Regions from separate parts of the Clostridium saccharobutylicum DSM 13864 genome, predicted to be linked through region 3. Evidence: riboswitches for the same ligand, from Rfam matches in the RefSeq annotation. Region 3 holds a riboswitch; each other region holds the start of a gene.
What was found. A riboswitch is a leader RNA that binds a small molecule or an ion and turns the genes downstream of it on or off. The one in region 3 is predicted to bind cyclic di-GMP.

Region 1 (4,726 bases), 1.4 Mb from region 3:
AGCAACTCCATTTGATTTTTCAGTTATAGCAACTATCTTATCGGCAATATTATATGTTCCTTCTGCCCCTTCATTGGAAGCTGCAGCCACCTGCTCTATTGTATTTACTACATTCTGAAGCGAAGCTAAAAGTTCCTCCGAAGTAGAACTAAAATCTAAAACTAAATTACTTACAAATTCAGCATCTTTGCTATATTTATCTGCAACATTTATCATAGAATTATAATCATCCTGCACATCTGCAGACATAAAATTCAATAGTTCATGTGAACTAGATGATAAATCATTTACTGATGATATTACTTTTTTAGTTACATTTTGTATTTCAATTATTGTATTTTCAGACTCTTCTGCAAGATTTTTTATTTGATCGGCAACAACTGCAAAACTGCGCCCTGCTTCTCCAGCTCTTGCAGCTTCAATAGATGCATTTAATGCTAACAGATTTGTTTGACCCAAAACTCCTTTAATTGTTTCAGATAATATATTAATTTCTTCAACCACCTTTGATTGTTTCATGGCAATTTTCAAGCTCTCATTTATTGTATTAAATATACCTAAACTTCTTTCTTGTGACTTTATAACACTATCTCTTGTGTCAATTGCTCTTTTATTTATCTCAGAAGCTTCCATTGCACCTTCTTCAGCTTTTTTAGCTATGGACTTAACAGCTCTTTCTATTTCATTAGCCGTTGAATTCATTTCCTGTGCAGATGCTGCTGTTTCTTCCATACCCGCAGATAATTCTTCTGTTGTAGCAGCCACCTCTTCTATGTTTCCATTTAAATTATTTATATCTTCTGAAACATTAATTACTACTGTTTCTATGGAATTAGATTCATCTTTTACCTTTCCAATCAACTGCTTTAAAGAATTTTGCATCAATTGTATCGTATTTGCAATTTCACCAATCTCATCTTTTCTATTTATAAATTGTTCCGATTCATTAGTTGTGAAATCACCTTCAGCTACTTTTTTCAAATGATTTACACCTAATATAAGAGGATATGATATAGACTTTGAAATAATAAATGTAAGAATTGTCCCAATACCTATTGCAATCAAAAAGATTATTAAAAATACCACTTTAGAAGTATCAAAATTTTTAGTATTCTGAATACTTAATTGCTCTGCCAAATTAGTATTATATATAGCAATTTCCTTTAACGCATCTTGAAATTGTTTTTCATTGCTATCAACAGTTTTAAGTTCATCCATTGCAGCTTTTTGATCACCTTGAACTGCTAATTTAATAGCAGAATCTCTTACGCTTGTATACTTTTCAAGGTTACTTTCAATAACCGGAATCCTATCTGTTTCATATTGATCATTAGCAACTTGCTTATATTTTTTCCAGTTTTCAGAAAAATTTTTTTGTCTTGTTTCAATATCCTTTACTGTCTCACTTTGTTTATTTTTATCTTCTGTATGCAATAATATATAATATAAATCTGCTTCTATAGCTCTAGCTTGATTTCTATTGTCATTTAACCATTGAACACTCAATAAATTATCTTTGTATAATGCTGTAATATCTTTATTCGACTTTGAAATATAATAATATCCAACCCCACTCATTATGCTTGTAAGAAACAACGATATAGCTGAGAATAATATTAATTTTGATTTTACTTTTAAGTTGTTCACATAATCACCCCTCGACATAATTATACACTATATTCTTACATTCTCAATATGTACCAACAAAAAACATCTTATACGTCATCATATTTTCAATTACTATTAAGTAATTTAAAAACTTTCATAAAATTACTTAAATTGTCAAAAACAACACTTTACTAATTAATAGTTTTTCATAATTATAAATAATGCAAATTTTTTATTATAAAATCAAATAAAAATGACCTCTGCTTATTAACAGAGGCCAATCCCATAAATTTGAATAAATTCAACTACATAAATTAACGCTGAATACTTCCCTATTATTATTTTTTTCTTTAATATTTCTTATTAATATAAAATACCCTTTTTATATTATAATTCTCATTCTAGCCACTTAAGTGTGACTTATTACTCTCAATTAATAAATTACCCTTACCTTGTATTACATTCTAAGTTATTCTAAACACCCTTATTTAACCATAGCTGAAAGATTAAACATTTCACTAACATTATAATCAACAATTCCATACCTAGAACTCCAAGTGGATATCATATCATCTTGCATTGTACAAGTGCATATAATATTACTCAACAACGAACTTTTGTTATTATCTACTTCATCATATAATTCTGGATTAAAAATAACTGCATTATTATAATCTGTTTGTGATTTTGTCATGATTGAATTTACTTCATCCATACTAACATTGCCAAGCAACGAATCTACATTTGAAGTTCCTTCATCATTATTTTTCGCTACGGATACGTTTACCAAAGATGCTTTCGAAACCAAAGTAAACATCGATGACATCATAAATGATATCTTCCTTAAAAAACTTTTTTTCATATGACCCTACCTTTCATCGTGAAAAAGGGAAATAGGTCAATAAAAATGGACCAAAAAAATATTAATCACAGTTCCATTCCTATGATCTCCCGTGGTAACCGGCTGCCATCCACATAAGAAATATTTAAGAATAGTAAGCACATCAACTAGTCTATTTTTTCATATTTCTAAATAACTTTAGTGGTTCAGGCCCTTGGCTTTGCGTCTCACAGTTTCCCATGATTTGCCTTTTTCACTTTTTACTTTTTTTAATATTCAATTAAAAGCTTTATATTTTTTAGAACTTTTGTATCTTATAAAATATAAATCAATAATTTTCAATATCCAGGTAAAATTCTATCACATTGCTCTGAAATAAACAACATAAAAATCACGAAATTTTCAGGTATTATTAACCAAATGTAACTTTATTACATAGACGAACAACTTATAACTTAAAACTACTGTCGTAATTCACCACAATGAAACTTAATTTTCTTAAAGAATATTTTAATGAATAGTACTATATTTTCAGTTAGTCAACACATAGTTTTAAATTACAATTTGTTTATCCTATGGGTAAATTTAATCCAGTTCTCTTATAAAAATTAATAAATTTCAATCATAAACAGCTTTGTTTTTCTCAATATTTAGCATATATTGTGGTAGCCGCCGGCTTAACTTTACTCATATGTTTGTTATATGTAATTTTAGTTTTATTCTAATCAAAATAGATATCCGAAAATTCCATATCAGTTATATCAACACAACTACTTGCATTCTCAACTTGAGTTTGTATATCTTCAGCTTCATCTTCATCTAACCTTTTAACTGGGATTTCGATAATAAACTTACTACCTTTACCTAGCTCACTAGATACAGATATTTTTCCTCCATGAAGTTCAATAAAAGATTTCACAATAGACAGTCCTATTCCGCTTCCTTCATTTCTTCTTGTGAATGTATTGTCGATCTGATGGAACCTTTCAAAAATAATATCCATTTTTTCTTCTGGTATTCCTATTCCAGTATCATCTACAGAAATTATAACCTTAGAGTTTTCATTTAAAACTTTCACAAATATATAACCATTTTTCGGTGTAAATTTTATAGCATTTGAAAGAAGATTAAGTAATGATTTTTCAATTTTATCAGAATCTACAGCTATAATCCGCTCTTCTTCATCTGTATCAAACAATACTGTTATTTCTTTTAATTCAGCATATTTTATAACCGATGTTGTTATATTCTCTATTAAGTTAATAATATTTAAATTTTTAAGCTCTAATTTTTTCAATCTCGCATCAATTTTAGTTATATCAATAATATTATTTACTAATCTTAATAATCGATAACAATTCTGCTTAATCGTCTTTATATGATTAAATAAGTTTGCATTATTTTCAGCCGAATTATTTTTAATATTAGCTTCTATTAATTGTATTCCACTTAATATAACGGCAATTGGTGTTCTAAGCTCATGGCTTATATTTGCAATAAAATTAGTCTTGTCTAAATTTGCCTTATTAGCTTCTGCCTTTGCTCTAATAAGTTCCACTTCAGTTTTTCCGTACTTTTGTATTTCGTCCTTAATGATAGCATTAACTTCCTCTATGATAGTATTGGTTTTATCAATTTCATTTGTTTTGCTTATCATAATTGGTATATTTTTTATTTTATTATCAATGTTATTAGAACTTCCCTCTTCATTAGGTAAATTAGAAAGAAATTTCTTTTTTAAAAGACTTACTTCTTCAACTGCTTTCTTTGCCATTTTAAGCTCATTTTCAACTACTTTTCTTTCAGATATATTCATATGAATACCAGACATTTTAATCGGTTTATTACTTGTATTCCATTCAGTAACTCTTCCTGTTCCTAATATCCAAACCCACTCACCATTTTTATGTTTGATTCTAAATTCACATTCATATACATCTAATTCTTTAGCAAAACATCTCTTTAAGCATTCCTTTGACTTCGTAATATCATCAGGATGCATAATTTCAAAAAACATATCTATATTTTGAAGTTTTAATTCATCTAAAGTATAACCTACCATAGAAACCCATTCTTCATTAATTTTAATTTCTCCAGTTTCTATATTCCATTCCCAAAGCCCCAAACCTGCATTAGTAACTGTAAATCTTAACTTATTTTCACTATCTCGAAGTTTATCATTCATGTTTTCCTCTAAAGTATTATAAAGAATAGCATTTTCAAGAGAAATTGCTGCTTGAGTTGATAAAATATCAATGACCTTTACTCTATCAGGCT
Region 2 (4,726 bases), 1.3 Mb from region 3:
CTACCTCCAAAATTATATTTAGGCACATTCAAATTAGACTTGTTATTTATTTTCACGTGCCTTATCTATGTCTTTCCTCTTGATTTAATAATATCCAATTTTATGTTGACTTAACAAGAAATTACTTATATAATTGTAGACAAAATTTATCCTTCTGGAGGAATATCATGCTAAAATATGAGTCTTACCACTTTGGTAAAAATAATCTTTTTTCCTACTATAACCCTCATGATCTTAATTATCCAAAGCATTTGCATCGTAGCTTTGAGTTTATATATGTTACTAATGGCAATATTGAAGTTTCTGTTAATAACAGAACTTTTAACATACCCGAAAATAGCTGTATATTAATATTACCCTATGAAGTCCATTCCATTACAACAAAAAAATATTCAGATGCAAATATTTGTGTATTTCCACCTGAATATGTAGAGACCTTTCATAATATGATTGATGGTAAAACTTTAGAAAATCCAGTATTTAATTTATCTTCAAATACTGAAGCTTTAGTTCTAGACAAAATTTTCAAAGATAATTTAAATCTTCTTCAAATGAAAGGCTGCTTATATCTTTTATGCTCAGAAATTATTGAGCATACTAAATTATTAGATAGTATAAAACCTGATTATGAATTATTACATAAAACCCTCACCTATGTCCAAGAAAATTTCACTAAGAACATCTCATTAAAAAGTATTTCCTCCGAATTCGGTTATAGCTATACTTATCTTTCTAAATATCTAAATAACATTTTAGGTACATCATTAGTTAATTTTATTAATGAAAATAGAATAAACTATGCTTTATATTTATTAAAAAATAGTCAAGCTACAATTACAGATATAGCTTATACCTGTGGCTACTCAAGCATACGTTCTTTTAATAGAAATTTTCTAAGACTCACTGGAAAAACACCTAAATCTTATAGATAAACAGACTTAAATTTATGTAATAGCTAACTGAAATTACAATTTAAAATTCTGTACCATATCAGTTAGTTTTTGAGCAAGTTCTGCCTGACTTTGTGCAGATTTTGCAACATCATTAATGGCAAAAGTTACTTCATTAACGCTATTTGTTATTTCTTCAGTGCTTGTTGCTGATTCTTCTGCTGTTGCAGATACATTCTGTATAGCCTCACTTATTTGCTCAATAACGCCATTCATTTGTTTTGACGAAGATGAAATCTCTTCTGTAATGTTATTCATAAATTCTGCATCTTTTTCATATTGAGTGCCTGTGCTCTGAAGAAATTCATAGCTTGGTTTTACATTATTCTCAATAAACTTAAGTACATCTTGTCCGCTTTGTGAAAGCTGCCCAACTGCTGCTTGTACCTCTCCAACCATGCTTTGAATATCTAAAACAGCTTGTGAAGCTTGCTCAGAAAGCTTTCTTACTTCATCTGCAACTACTGCAAATCCTCTTCCTTGTTCACCAGCTCTTGCTGCCTCTATTGCAGCATTTAAAGCTAATAAATTTGTCTGCTGTGCTATACTACCAATAGAATCTGCCATGATTTTAACATCTTCTACAACTTTAACTTTTTCAATTGCTTTTAAAATATTTGAGCGATTCTGGTCATATATAACTGTACCTTCTTCTATATTTTTTGAAGCTTTAACTTTTATATCAACAGCACGCTCTTTTATCTCATTTACAGATACTTCCGAATCATTTGCTCTATTTGCAAGTTCATTTGTACTAGCACTTATTTCTTCCGTTGATGCACTTACTTCCTCAGTCGTAGCACTTAAATCTTGAACTCCCTTAGATATTTGTTCTACTGATTGATTTACTACTTCCATTTTAGATGAAACCTCTTCAACAGTTGCAGACAATTCTTCACTAGTTGCACTCATATCACTAGCACCATTCATTATTTCACTTATTAAAATTTTAATATTTTCCTTAGATTTATTTAATGCTTTAGCAACATTTCCTATTTCATCCTTTGAATCAATATTAATTGTTGCTGTAAGATTTCCCTCACCCATAGCTTCCGAAAATTCTAAAATATCTTTTAATCTTTTTGAAATTACAATAGATATAACAGTTCCCAAAATAATTGCTGCTATGATAGCTATTGCTATAATACTAATAGAGATAATTGTACTACTTTTAAAAATCGCATTGCTGCTATTATAATCATCAGCAGCCATTTTTGTAGCTAAATCTATTTCTTTATTTAATACAGCAAACATATCCACTCTAATTTTAGAAGCTTCAGGCAAAATAAAGTTAGCCCCATCATAATCTGAAATTTTCACTTTATCTATAATTTGATTATAAGAAGTTCTGTAATCAACTATTAGTTTTTCAAACTGAGCAAACTGTTTCTCATCAATTGTAGTAGTAATTGTAGTTTTATACTCTTCAGCTAACTTCTTATCTTCTTCTTCTAGTTTGTTAATATCATCAATATAACTAGAAATTTTACTGCTATTTTTAGGATCTAAAATATTCAAAACATCTGCTCTAACCGTCATAAGATTTGTTTTAATCATATTTAGATCCTTTACGCCTATTAAATCCATATTATATAAGTTTGAAACATTTGAATTAATCTTTTTCATATTTGATATGCCTACGAAACCAACACTTCCAATAAATATTACCATTATTATAAAAGCTATCAATAGCTTATATAACATTTTTAAGTTGTTAAAAATTCTCATTATATTTCCTCCACTAATTTCCATAAATTATGTTATTTATACTTTTATTAAAAATATCGTTTATTCCTTTTTCAAACCAGCAAATAACAATTTCCCATATATTCCCAATCCCTTCTCCTCTTCTCTTTATAAAAAAATATAGACCAATAGCTAGCTTATAAACTAATTATTGGCCGGTTGCACTACTAACTCCAAATTCTCAAAGTGCCCAGATAAAGAGAATTTTTCACAGTTTCCGCTTTTTATTATTTTTTCAATATTATAAAACATTCAAACTTCACATAACAAAATTGACTGCAATCCGTTATATATTAGAGCTTGTGCAGTTTTAAATACTTTTGCTCTTTTTATTTATTGAAACGTTACAAACATTATTAATATAATTGTGTTAATGGTAACCTCTTGACATTAGTTAAAATTCCCGTATAGTAATTTCAGCTACTCAATATATTATAAAAAGACAAAATTTATTATACCTTTCTTTAATTCAAAATTTAATGAAAAAAATCAACATTTTACCCAGAAAAAATTCAGTTTTAAAAAAATAAAAGCAATGTATTGCTTGAAATATACATTGCTTTTATTTAATTTATAAGAAAAAAATCAATTTTAAGAATAAATTAATCTATAAATTTATAGTTAATCTCATAACCGCTTTCACTTTTTCCTTATTTTTTTAATTTTCTATACGCTGTTGGTGACATACCTGAATACTTCTTAAATAGCCTGCTGAAATACTCCGGATCCATGTAACCCAGTTTATCTGCTATTTCATAACTTCTATCTTCAGATTCTCTAAGCATCTTTTTAGCTCGTTCCATTTTAACTTTTGTCATATAATCTAAAAGTGACATACCCGTCTTTTTCTTGAAAATTTCGCATAGATAATTCTTATTCATATCCATATAACTTGCAATTGTAGATAATGTAACTTCATTTTCTACATTATTCAAAATAAAAATGCTTACTTTATTTATTAAAACACCATAACTTTTTCCTAAATATAAATACATTATTTGTGCTTCTAAATTTTTAATACATGAAATGTATATATCACGTAATTGTTCTAAAGAAGCTACATCATGCAGATTTAAACTCTTAATGTAACTTGCATCAGCAAATTTTATAAACCAAATCATATTATTATTTATCGCTTCCAATACTTCTTCGAAAAACTCTATAATTATATGATGCATTCTTATCTTATCAAAATCACCCAAAACTAGTTTATCAAAAATAGAATAAGCCAAATTTTCTACCGTTCTGCCATTTTCAATCAATTCTAATATTTGTGTAACATCTAATGAATGGTTATATACTTTTAGTTTTTTCTCTTCCTTTTTTTCACTGATGAATAATTTAGCTCTCTCAAGTAACTTGTTAATATCATCTGCATTTACTGGTTTAATAAGATAATCAAAAGCACCTAATACCAATCCTTTTCTAGCATATTCAAATTCGCTATAGCCACTAAAAAGGACTACACAAAGTGCCAGCTTTTTTTTCATTACCTCCTCAAGTAATTCTACTCCGTCTACTATAGGCATACGGATATCAGTTATAATTAAGTCAACTGAATTAGTTTGAAGCTTTTGTATAGCCTCATATCCATTTCTAGCTTCATCTGTAATTTCAAATCCTGAGACTTCGCCCCATATTTTCAGTCTCTTCAATTGTAATCTTGCTATTTCCATATCATCAACTATCATTACCTTGTACATTTAATCACATTCCTCAATAGGTAGAGTAAAATAAACTTTAGTACCTTTATTTAACTTGCTCTCTATCCAAGTCCTTCCTCCATGTTTTTGGATTATTTTACGTACGATGGCTAATCCAATTCCACTCCCATCATATTCTTCTTTATTATGAAGCCTTTGAAACATAGTAAAAAGCTTCTTAGAGTATTTCATATCAAAGCCAGTTCCATTATCTTCTATATAGAAAATTTGTTCATTATAATTTTGTAAACAACCTACACTAATAATTGCAATATCCTTGTTTTTTGTAAATTTTACAGCATTGCTAAGTATATTATAAACTACCTG
Region 3 (4,726 bases):
GGGGAAATAATAATGAAATGGTTTTATGATTTAAAAATTGCAACAAAGTTAATCTTAGGCTTTGTTACTGTAGCCTTTATTGCAGGAGTTGTAGGTGTAGTAGGTATTGTGAATATTAACAAAATTAACAATCTTGATACTGAGTTATATGAGCGTCATACTGCTACAATGCCAGATTTGATAGATATAGTAAATAACTATCGAATAGAGAGAGGAATATTAAAAGACTTATTAATCGTAAAAGATTTAAGTAAAATACAAGAGAATATAAACAGATTTAAAGCCTTAGATGATGAAATTGATACTAGTATGCAACATTTAGAAAGTAATTCGAAAGATTCTGAGGTAATTAAAAATCTAAATGACTTAAAAAAATTATTAAGTTCATTTAAACAATATAGAGATAAGGCGATAAATTTTATAACAACAAATCAGGAGCAGCAAGCAACAGAAATTTTATATACAGATATATCAGGAATAGCAGATAATTTAGACACTACTATTAGTAACTTGACAAGTCTAAAAATAAATTTAGCAAAAAATGCTTCAGATAATAATTCAGCTTCAGCAAGCAGAGCAACTATTACAATGATTGTTGTACTAACTTTTGGAGTGATTATAGCAATTGTTCTTGGGATAGTCATAGCTCGAATTATAGGCAGACCTATAAATAAAATGGTGGAGGTTGCCAATAAAATTGCTTTAGGTGATATGAGCGTTGATGTTGAAACGGACACCAAAGATGAAATAGGCAGTCTTGCAGAATCATTTAGAAGAATGATTGAGAAGAATAATGAGGTCCTAAGTAATATTAGAAGTGCGGCAGAACAAGTAGCATCTGGTTCAAAACAGATATCTTATTCAAGTATAGCACTTTCACAGGGAGCAACAGAACAGGCAAGTTCAATTGAGGAATTGACTGCATCTGTTGAAGAAATATCTTCTCAAACACACTTAAATGCTCAAAACGCTAATAAAGCAAATGAACTGACTGAAGTTGCTAAATTAAATGCTATTCAAGGTAATAATCAGATGAAAGAAATGCTTAAAGCTATGGAAGCGATAAATGATGCTGCAAGCAATATTTCAAAGGTTATTAAAGTAATTGATGATATTGCATTTCAAACCAACATACTTGCACTTAATGCTGCTGTTGAGGCTGCAAGAGCAGGACATCATGGTAAGGGATTTGCAGTTGTAGCTGAAGAAGTAAGAAATCTTGCTGCACGTTCAGCAAATGCCGCAAAGGAAACAACTTACATGATTGAGAATTCAATAAATAAGTCTGAGGGTGGGACAAAGATTGCAATAGATACGGCTAATGCTCTTAATGAAATAGTAAATGCTGTTGAAAATGTAGCAAACCTTATAAGTGATATTGCTATTGCTTCAACTGAACAGTCTACAGCTCTTGGACAAATAAATCAAGGCATTGTTGAAGTGTCGCAGGTTGTTCAAAGTAATTCAGCTACTTCAGAAGAAGGTGCTGCAGCAAGTGAAGAATTATCAAGTCAAGCTGAACTTCTTAGAGAAATGGTTAGTAATTTTAAATTAAAACAAAGTGTAAAATCATATAATACCTTAAATGAACTTAATCCAGAAGTGTTAAAAATGCTTGACGAAATGGCTGAAAAAAAGAAGTATCAAACATCTCATATTAATGAGGAATATAGAGAACCAGCAATTACAAAAACTAAAATTATATTAAGCGATAATGACTTTGGAAAATATTAATTAATATAAGTCTGTGATTGGTGTATTAAGAAAAGGAGTAGTTTAAAATTAAGAAACTACTCCTTTATTTTCTTACATAAGCTTTGTAATATAACTAAATAATCCATTCTTCAAATATCTTGGATTATTTACTATACAACTCATGATTCTCCATAAAATTTATTGATTCGACTTTTAAAATATGCTATTATAATTATGATAATTGTAATTTGTATTTAAATTTAAATCTTATTATATACTATCACTATATTTAAAAAAACTTAGTAAATAAAATATTTAGTAAATCAAATATTGTAAATAGCAAATCCATTGAAAGGTGGAGACGCAAAGCCATGAGTCTAAAGCAATAAGTAATGCCATGATAGTCAGGTTGCCAAAAATGTTAGTGGTTTATTTCATGGCAGGCAATATGTTTATTGTCTGCTTATTTTTTTCTTAATAAGAAGGAGGAGTTATGATAATGAAAAGAGTTCTTATAGTTGATGACGCAGCATTTATGAGGGTTACTTTGAAATCCATGTTGGAGAATAATGGGTTCGAAGTAGTTGGCGAAGCTGAAAATGGAATTATCGGAGTACAAAAATATGTGGAATTAAATCCGGATGTTGTGACCATGGATATTACAATGCCTGAAATGAGCGGTATTGATGCTTTAAAAGAAATGAAAAAGATTAATCCAAATGTAAAGGTAGTTATGATTTCAGCTATGGGGCAAGATATGCTTATACGTGAATCTGTAATAGCTGGTGCTAAATCATTTATAGTAAAGCCTTTTAAAGAAGAATTTATGGTGAAAACTTTAACACAAGTATTAGGAATTTAATATATATTTTGGAACGGAGTGAACTAATTGTCAGATAATTTTATTCAAGAGCCCATGCTTGATATGTATATATTTGAAACTACGCAGCTTGTTGAACAGATTGAACAGGTCATAATAGATAGTGAAAAAGTTGGTTCTCTTACAGAGGAAGCCATCAATGAAGTATTTAGAATAATGCACACTATAAAAGGTTCATCTGGAATGATGATGTTCAATACTATAACGACAGTAGCCCACTCAATTGAAGATTTATTCTATTTTCTACGTGAAAATAAATCAGCAAATGTTGATTGTTCAAGACTTTCAGATATAGTCTTAGAGGGAATAGATTTTATTAAAACTGAAGTGGATAAGATTATTGAAAAGGAAAATCCTGATGGTGATACAGCAACGCTTATTTCAGATATAAAGGAATTTTTATCATACTTAAAAGAAAATAATGTGGCGATCGATGAAGAGAGGATTAATGAAAAAAGTGGTGAACCACAAGAATATATAAATTCAGCAGCTTGTGATAATTTAAGAAAAAATGTATTCAAAGCTACAATTTATTTTGAAGATGGATGTGAGATGGAGGATATCAGAGCGTTCAGTATAATAAATGATCTTAACGGATTGGCAGAAGAAATTTATCATATTCCTGAAGAAGTTTTTGGAAATGAGAAAAGTATTGAAATTATTCGTAATGAAGGTTTTAAAATATCGTTTAATACAGATAAAGGATACGAAGAAATACATAAATTTTTTACGCAGATAGTATTGTTAAAAGAATTTAAACTTATTCAAGAAGAAGATAATGAGGATTTAAATAAGTTTGGTAGGAAAGAGCAGGATTGTATAGAAGAAAATCCGGCAGAGATTCCATGTAGCCCTAAGATTATAGAAGTTCAAAACGGGAAATCAGAAAATACTAATAAGGGCAAGCAATCAAATTCTTCTCACCAAAATATAATAAGTGTAAATGTTTCTAAGCTTGATCAACTCATGGATATGATTGGAGAATTAGTTATCTCAGAAGCTATGGTAACTCAAAATCCAGATTTAAAGGGATTGTCTCTTGATAATTTTCAGAAGGCAGCAAGGCAATTAGAAAAAATTACAGGCGAGCTTCAAGATATTGTGATGTCAATAAGGATGGTTCCTCTAGCTGCAACATTTCAAAAAATGAATAGGATTGTTCGTGATATGTCAAAAAAGCTATCAAAAGAAGTAAAGTTAAAAATCATAGGAGAAGATACGGAAGTTGATAAAAATATCATAGAACATATATCGGATCCACTTATGCATATTGTGAGAAATTCGATTGACCATGGTTTAGAATCCTCAGATGAGAGAAGTGCAAAAGGCAAGTTAGAAATAGGTACAATTACTTTGGAAGCAAGAAATGAAGGCGGAGATGTACTTATAATTATAAGTGATGATGGTAAAGGGTTAAATAGAGAAAAGGTTCTTGCTAGAGCAAGGGAAAATGGACTTATAAATAGACCTGAAAATGAGATTGCAGATAAAGAAGTTTTCTCATATATTTTTCTCCCAGGTTTTTCAACTAAAGAGAAAGTAACAGAATTCTCTGGACGTGGTGTTGGCATGGATGTAGTAACAAAAAATATAAATTTGGTTGGCGGAACTGTTTCAATCGACAGTAAGCAAGATGTAGGAACTACTATAACATTAAAAATACCATTAACTCTTGCTACTATGGATGGAATGACAATAAAAGTAGGTAAATCAAATTATACAATACCAGTTAAAAGTATTAAAGAATCCTTTAGAGCAAAGGAAAATGATATAATAATTGATCCTGATGGTAATGAGAGTATTATGATTAGAGGTAAATGTTATTCAATTTTGAGATTACATAAATTGTATAAAGTAAAAACTAACGTAGTGAATATTTCAGATGGGATTATTGTTATGATTAGCAGCGAAGATAAAAGCATTTGTATATTTGCTGATGAATTAATTGGCCAGTATCAAGTAGTTGTAAAAGCATTACCACAGTATATTAAAAAATTTAATAAGATAAATGGATTATCAGGCTGCACATTATTAGGGGATGGAAGTATCAGTTTAATACTTGATGCCGCAGGATTGATTAATTATTAAATAAGGAGGGAATGAAGACATGGCAAATTTAAATGAAGATAATTTGGAGTCAATAGAAGATAC
Region 4 (4,726 bases), 1.5 Mb from region 3:
ATTTTATTTTCTTTTTGATAATGAGTTGCCATTCTAAACATTATTTCATCTAAATTACCACTTGCTTCTCCTGATGCTACTAAGGAAACAAAAAGATTTGGAAACACTTCTTTATGCTTTCTCATAGAATCAGATAAAACTCCACCTCTCTCAACTTCTTCACTTACTTGTTTTGTGGCTTGTCTCAATTTTTCATTTTCAATTTGGCTGCTTAATATTTCTAAACATGTTAAAATTGGTACTCCTGCATTTAACATTGTGTAAAACTGTCTACAAAATACAGATAAATCCTTTAGCTTTACTTTTCTATTGAAATTAATTTTAATATCTTTACTTTCTATTACTTCCTGCACCATTAGGGGATAGTATCCATTACTTGAAATAAAGTCTATCACATCATCTCTAGAATCTGCTTCATAATTTCCTTCAATTTTTTCTCCATCAGAATTCATGACTCTATACTTGAACCTTGACATATAAACCTCCTTTCCTCATTTCTGATATGAACTATATAATTTGAACTGATATCTATATACAAAACATCAAATATTTTTCTTGTATCTAACACATTGAATATATTCTTTTTGTTATAACATATGTACTACATCTTGGTAAACATTTCATTTAAAATGTAAACACTATACTACTATTTTTGTATCATTGCTATTGTAGAAAGTTCTTCAATTGTCGTTACTCCACTTAAAACCAATTCTTTGCATTCGCTCTCCAATGTTTTCATTCCATTTTCTATAGAAATATCTCTAAGTATATCCGAATTAGCACCTGAATTTATAGCTTCCCTATGAGTTCTTGTCATTTCCATAATTTCATAAATACCAATTCTTCCAGAGTATCCTGTTTCATTGCAATAACCACAACCTTTTCCCTTATTCAAAATCAGCGGCTTATATACATCGTGTCCTAAAATTTCTTTTTCATGATCACTTGCCATATATTCTTCTTTGCAATTATCACATATTTTTCTAACTAGTCTTTGTGCCATTACTCCAACTACAGATGTTGAAACTAGATACGGCTTAACTCCCATATCTATAAGTCTAGCTATAGATGAAGGTGCATCATTAGTATGAAGTGTACTTAAAACTAAATGTCCTGTAATCGCAGCTCTAGTAGCTATTTCAGCTGTTTCTTCATCCCTGATTTCTCCAATCATCACTATATCCGGATCTTGTCTTAATATGCTTCTTAATCCACTAGCAAAAGTCAATCCAGCTTTTTCATTTACACTTACTTGATTTATACCATTCATTGTATATTCAACAGGATCTTCTACTGTTATTATGTTTACACTACTAGAATTCAACTCACTTAATATTGAATATAAACTTGTTGACTTTCCGCTTCCTGTAGGTCCGGTAACAAGTATTATTCCATGTGGGTTTGAAATTATTCTATTTAATTTCTTAATATTTTCTTTTCCCATTCCTAGTTGCTCTTTTTTTAATATGGATCCACCAGTATTTAAAATTCTTATAACTATCTTTTCTCCATTAACTACTGGAAGCACAGATACTCTAAGATCTACATCCATATTGTCTATAGTAACCATTGTTCTTCCGTCTTGTGGTATCCTCTTTTCAGCAATGTTAAGTCCTGCAAGTATTTTTATTCTTGTAACTATTGTCCCTAAACTTTCAATTCCAAGAGTATTTATAATTTTTAATTTACCATCAATTCTATATCTTATTCTAACTTCATTTTCAAATGGCTCTATATGAATATCTGACGCATTCATCTCTATGGAATTTTTAAACATAGACTCAACCATTTTTACAACTGGTGCACTATTTACTTCATTCATATCTGTTAAAGATACTTTGGAATTTTTACTAAATTTATTGCTTTCTTTCGAAAGTTGCATTACAGCATTATTAACCTGTTGACTACTATAATATATACCTATGAATTTACATATATCCTTCTTTTTAGCTATAAAAGATTCTATTTCAAATCCTGTAGATATTGCAACATCATCTATTGCAAATATATTTAAAGGATCTGATAATGCTACCTTAATTTTATTATTATCAAAGCCAAATGGGATTAATATATATTTATCACATAAATTTTCAGGTATTAAAGTTATTGCCTTTCTATCAAAATTTATTGTGTTTAGGTCAACTTTCTTTATCCCCGTTTGTTGTTCTATTGATTCAATTATGTCATCTTCTGTTACTATCTTACTATCTAATAATATTTCTCCAAGTTTTTTTCCAAGGGCCTTTTGAGACTTTAATGCTTCTTGCAATTGATATCCAGTAATTTTACCTGCATTGACTAAAATATTTCCTAGTCTTCTTTTTTCAGTTGCCACTTCCCCGTCTCACCTTCTCTTTCTAAACAAAGAAATTCCAATAAAAGTTTAATATTTCATTCTGCCAAATCATAGCTATTAAACTTCCAATTGCTATGCATGGACCAAATGCTATTTTTTCCTTAGCTTTCTTTAGTTTTAAACATAAAATAATTATTCCTATTGCTCCGCCTAATACAATTGATAAAAATAATCCAAGCATAATACCCTTCATACCTAAAAACAATCCACAAACAGTAGCTATTTCAATATCACCTTCCCCCATACCTTTTGTTAATACTACTATTAACCATATAATTACAAATCCTATTATTCCGCCTAAAATCAAATCAGTACTTTCATTTTTATAAAGAATCGTCTGAATTAATATAAATATTATTGCTATAATTCCCCCAAAAATCGTAGTGCTCGTAAATACAAATTGAGTATCATAATCTATAAATCCTATAACAATCAAAATCGATACTAAAATGCAATATTTTAAAGCAACTAATGTCAATCCAAATTGAAAGTATACGATTAAATATAGTACACAATTAAATAATTCTATAAGTGGATATCTCATAGAAATTTTTTCTTTGCAATATCTACATTTTCCTCTAAGAAAGATATAACTCATCACAGGTACTAAATCTAATGGACTTAAATTATGATTACATTTTGCACAATGTGATGGTGGAAATACAATGGATTCTTCCCTTGGTATTCTATAAATACACACATTCAAAAAGCTACCTATAACTAGTCCCAAAATTAAAATCAAGACATATTCCAAATTCCCACTCCCCTTATATTGGTTTATATTCATTTTATTTTCATTAATTACATATTTAAACATATTATTTATTAATTATATTCTTTTTTGTATATTTTTTCAAGAATTATTTCATTTAACTTCATAATATTTTAAATTAACATAGCTTTAACTATTTCTGCATAACAAAGTGACCACATTAAGCTCCCTTCGGAGTTATTTTCTTATCTATTTTTATACAGCATTAGCCCTAAAGCTACAACCTCAGGCTTTCAATGCTAGAAAATTCTATAATTTTCTGTACAATAAAAAAGCCGACCTTTATAAACTATAAAGGTCGGTTGCACTACTAACTCACCATATATAAAGCGCCCAATTACAATATATGGATCACAGTTTCCTTATAACTAAATTATCTTACATACATCTCATAATATTACTTTTAATAATATTATTCTTGCATATATTATGTTACCACTTATTTTTTTACCAGTCTAGCATTTTATTTATAATTAGCACAAATTATACTTTAAATGTTTAAATAATAACAAACTATTAATATTATATTAATTAATCTTGTTATTTCTTACCCATTTCTCATATTCATCACGAGATATTATATTATTATTAACTAATCTCTTTAAATCCATATCTATCGTTTGCATTCCAAACTTAGATCCCATTTGAATAAAACTATTTATTTGTTCATAATTACCTTCTCTAATCAAATTCTTTATACTTGGCGTACATACCATTATCTCCATTGCAGCTGTTCGTCCTGATCCTGATGCATTTGGAAGCAAGACTTGCGAAACAACACCTTTTAGCAAAGATGACAGCTGAATTTTAACTTCATTTTGATGACCAGATTCGAAAGAATTTATTATCCTATATATGCTATTAGCTGCTCCCATATTATGCAAAGTTGAAAATACCAAATGACCTGTTTGCGCTGCTCTCAACGCTATTTCTATTGTTTCAGGATCTCTCATTTCTCCTACCAATATAACATCTGGATCTTGCCTAAGTGCTGCTCGTAAACCCATAGCATAGCTTTTAGTATCCTGTCCAACTTCCCTTTGATTTACCATTGATTTATTATTTTCATAAATATATTCTATAGGTTCCTCTAAGGTAATAATATGTTTTTCCCGAGTGGAATTTATTTCATTCACCATAGCTGCAAGAGTTGTGCTTTTACCAGAACCTGTTGGCCCAGTAACAAGAACTAACCCATCATTTAATTCAGTAAAAGCTTTTAAAGCAGTAGCTTCTGTTAAATCTTTAAGTCTTGGTATAGATTCTTTAATAACTCTCAAACATATAGCAAAGCTGCCTTTGCATTTATAAACATTAACTCTGAAATTGGCAACTCCTGGTCTGTTATATTTAAAATCTATCTCTCCATCATCCAAAAATTTATTAAATTTATCTGGTATTAATTCCTTAATATATTCTTCGACAATTTGATGCGGTATTATATTTTCGCTTGCATTTACCAAAACTCCATCTATTCTCACCTTCGGAATCAATCCCGATGTAATATGTACGTCAGATACCTTATTTATGTCTATATCATCTAGCAATCTATCTATTTGAGCCATAGTTTTTCTCCTTTTAATCTATCAAAATATTTT

Region 1: it holds a riboswitch for cyclic di-GMP, as region 3 does, so the genes downstream of both, CLSA_RS17990 (hypothetical protein) here and CLSA_RS11700 (response regulator) in region 3, are expected to answer to the same signal.
Region 2: it holds a riboswitch for cyclic di-GMP, as region 3 does, so the genes downstream of both, CLSA_RS17650 (methyl-accepting chemotaxis protein) here and CLSA_RS11700 (response regulator) in region 3, are expected to answer to the same signal.
Region 4: it holds a riboswitch for cyclic di-GMP, as region 3 does, so the genes downstream of both, CLSA_RS05595 (prepilin peptidase) here and CLSA_RS11700 (response regulator) in region 3, are expected to answer to the same signal.

Annotation. Positions count from the first base shown of each region.
Region 1 covers NC_022571.1:4,103,437-4,108,162, forward strand. The annotation lists gene CLSA_RS17985 (methyl-accepting chemotaxis protein) at 1-1,647, opposite strand, end outside; gene CLSA_RS17990 (hypothetical protein) at 2,093-2,470, opposite strand; cyclic di-GMP riboswitch class I at 2,561-2,708, opposite strand; gene CLSA_RS17995 (AAA family ATPase) at 3,171-4,726, opposite strand, start outside.
Region 2 covers NC_022571.1:4,020,992-4,025,717, forward strand. The annotation lists gene CLSA_RS17640 (glycoside hydrolase family 3 C-terminal domain-containing protein) at 1-28, opposite strand, end outside; gene CLSA_RS17645 (AraC family transcriptional regulator) at 168-932, shown strand; gene CLSA_RS17650 (methyl-accepting chemotaxis protein) at 966-2,678, opposite strand; cyclic di-GMP riboswitch class II at 2,841-2,924, opposite strand; gene CLSA_RS17655 (response regulator transcription factor) at 3,347-4,399, opposite strand; gene CLSA_RS22250 (PAS domain-containing sensor histidine kinase) at 4,400-4,726, opposite strand, start outside.
Region 3 covers NC_022571.1:2,732,182-2,736,907, reverse strand. The annotation lists gene CLSA_RS11705 (methyl-accepting chemotaxis protein) at 13-1,734, shown strand; cyclic di-GMP riboswitch class I at 2,024-2,112, shown strand; gene CLSA_RS11700 (response regulator) at 2,195-2,557, shown strand; gene CLSA_RS11695 (chemotaxis protein CheA) at 2,585-4,663, shown strand; gene CLSA_RS11690 (chemotaxis protein CheW) at 4,683-4,726, shown strand, end outside.
Region 4 covers NC_022571.1:1,276,398-1,281,123, reverse strand. The annotation lists gene CLSA_RS05605 (type II secretion system F family protein) at 1-476, opposite strand, end outside; gene CLSA_RS05600 (GspE/PulE family protein) at 647-2,335, opposite strand; gene CLSA_RS05595 (prepilin peptidase) at 2,358-3,110, opposite strand; cyclic di-GMP riboswitch class II at 3,416-3,498, opposite strand; gene CLSA_RS05590 (type IV pilus twitching motility protein PilT) at 3,656-4,693, opposite strand.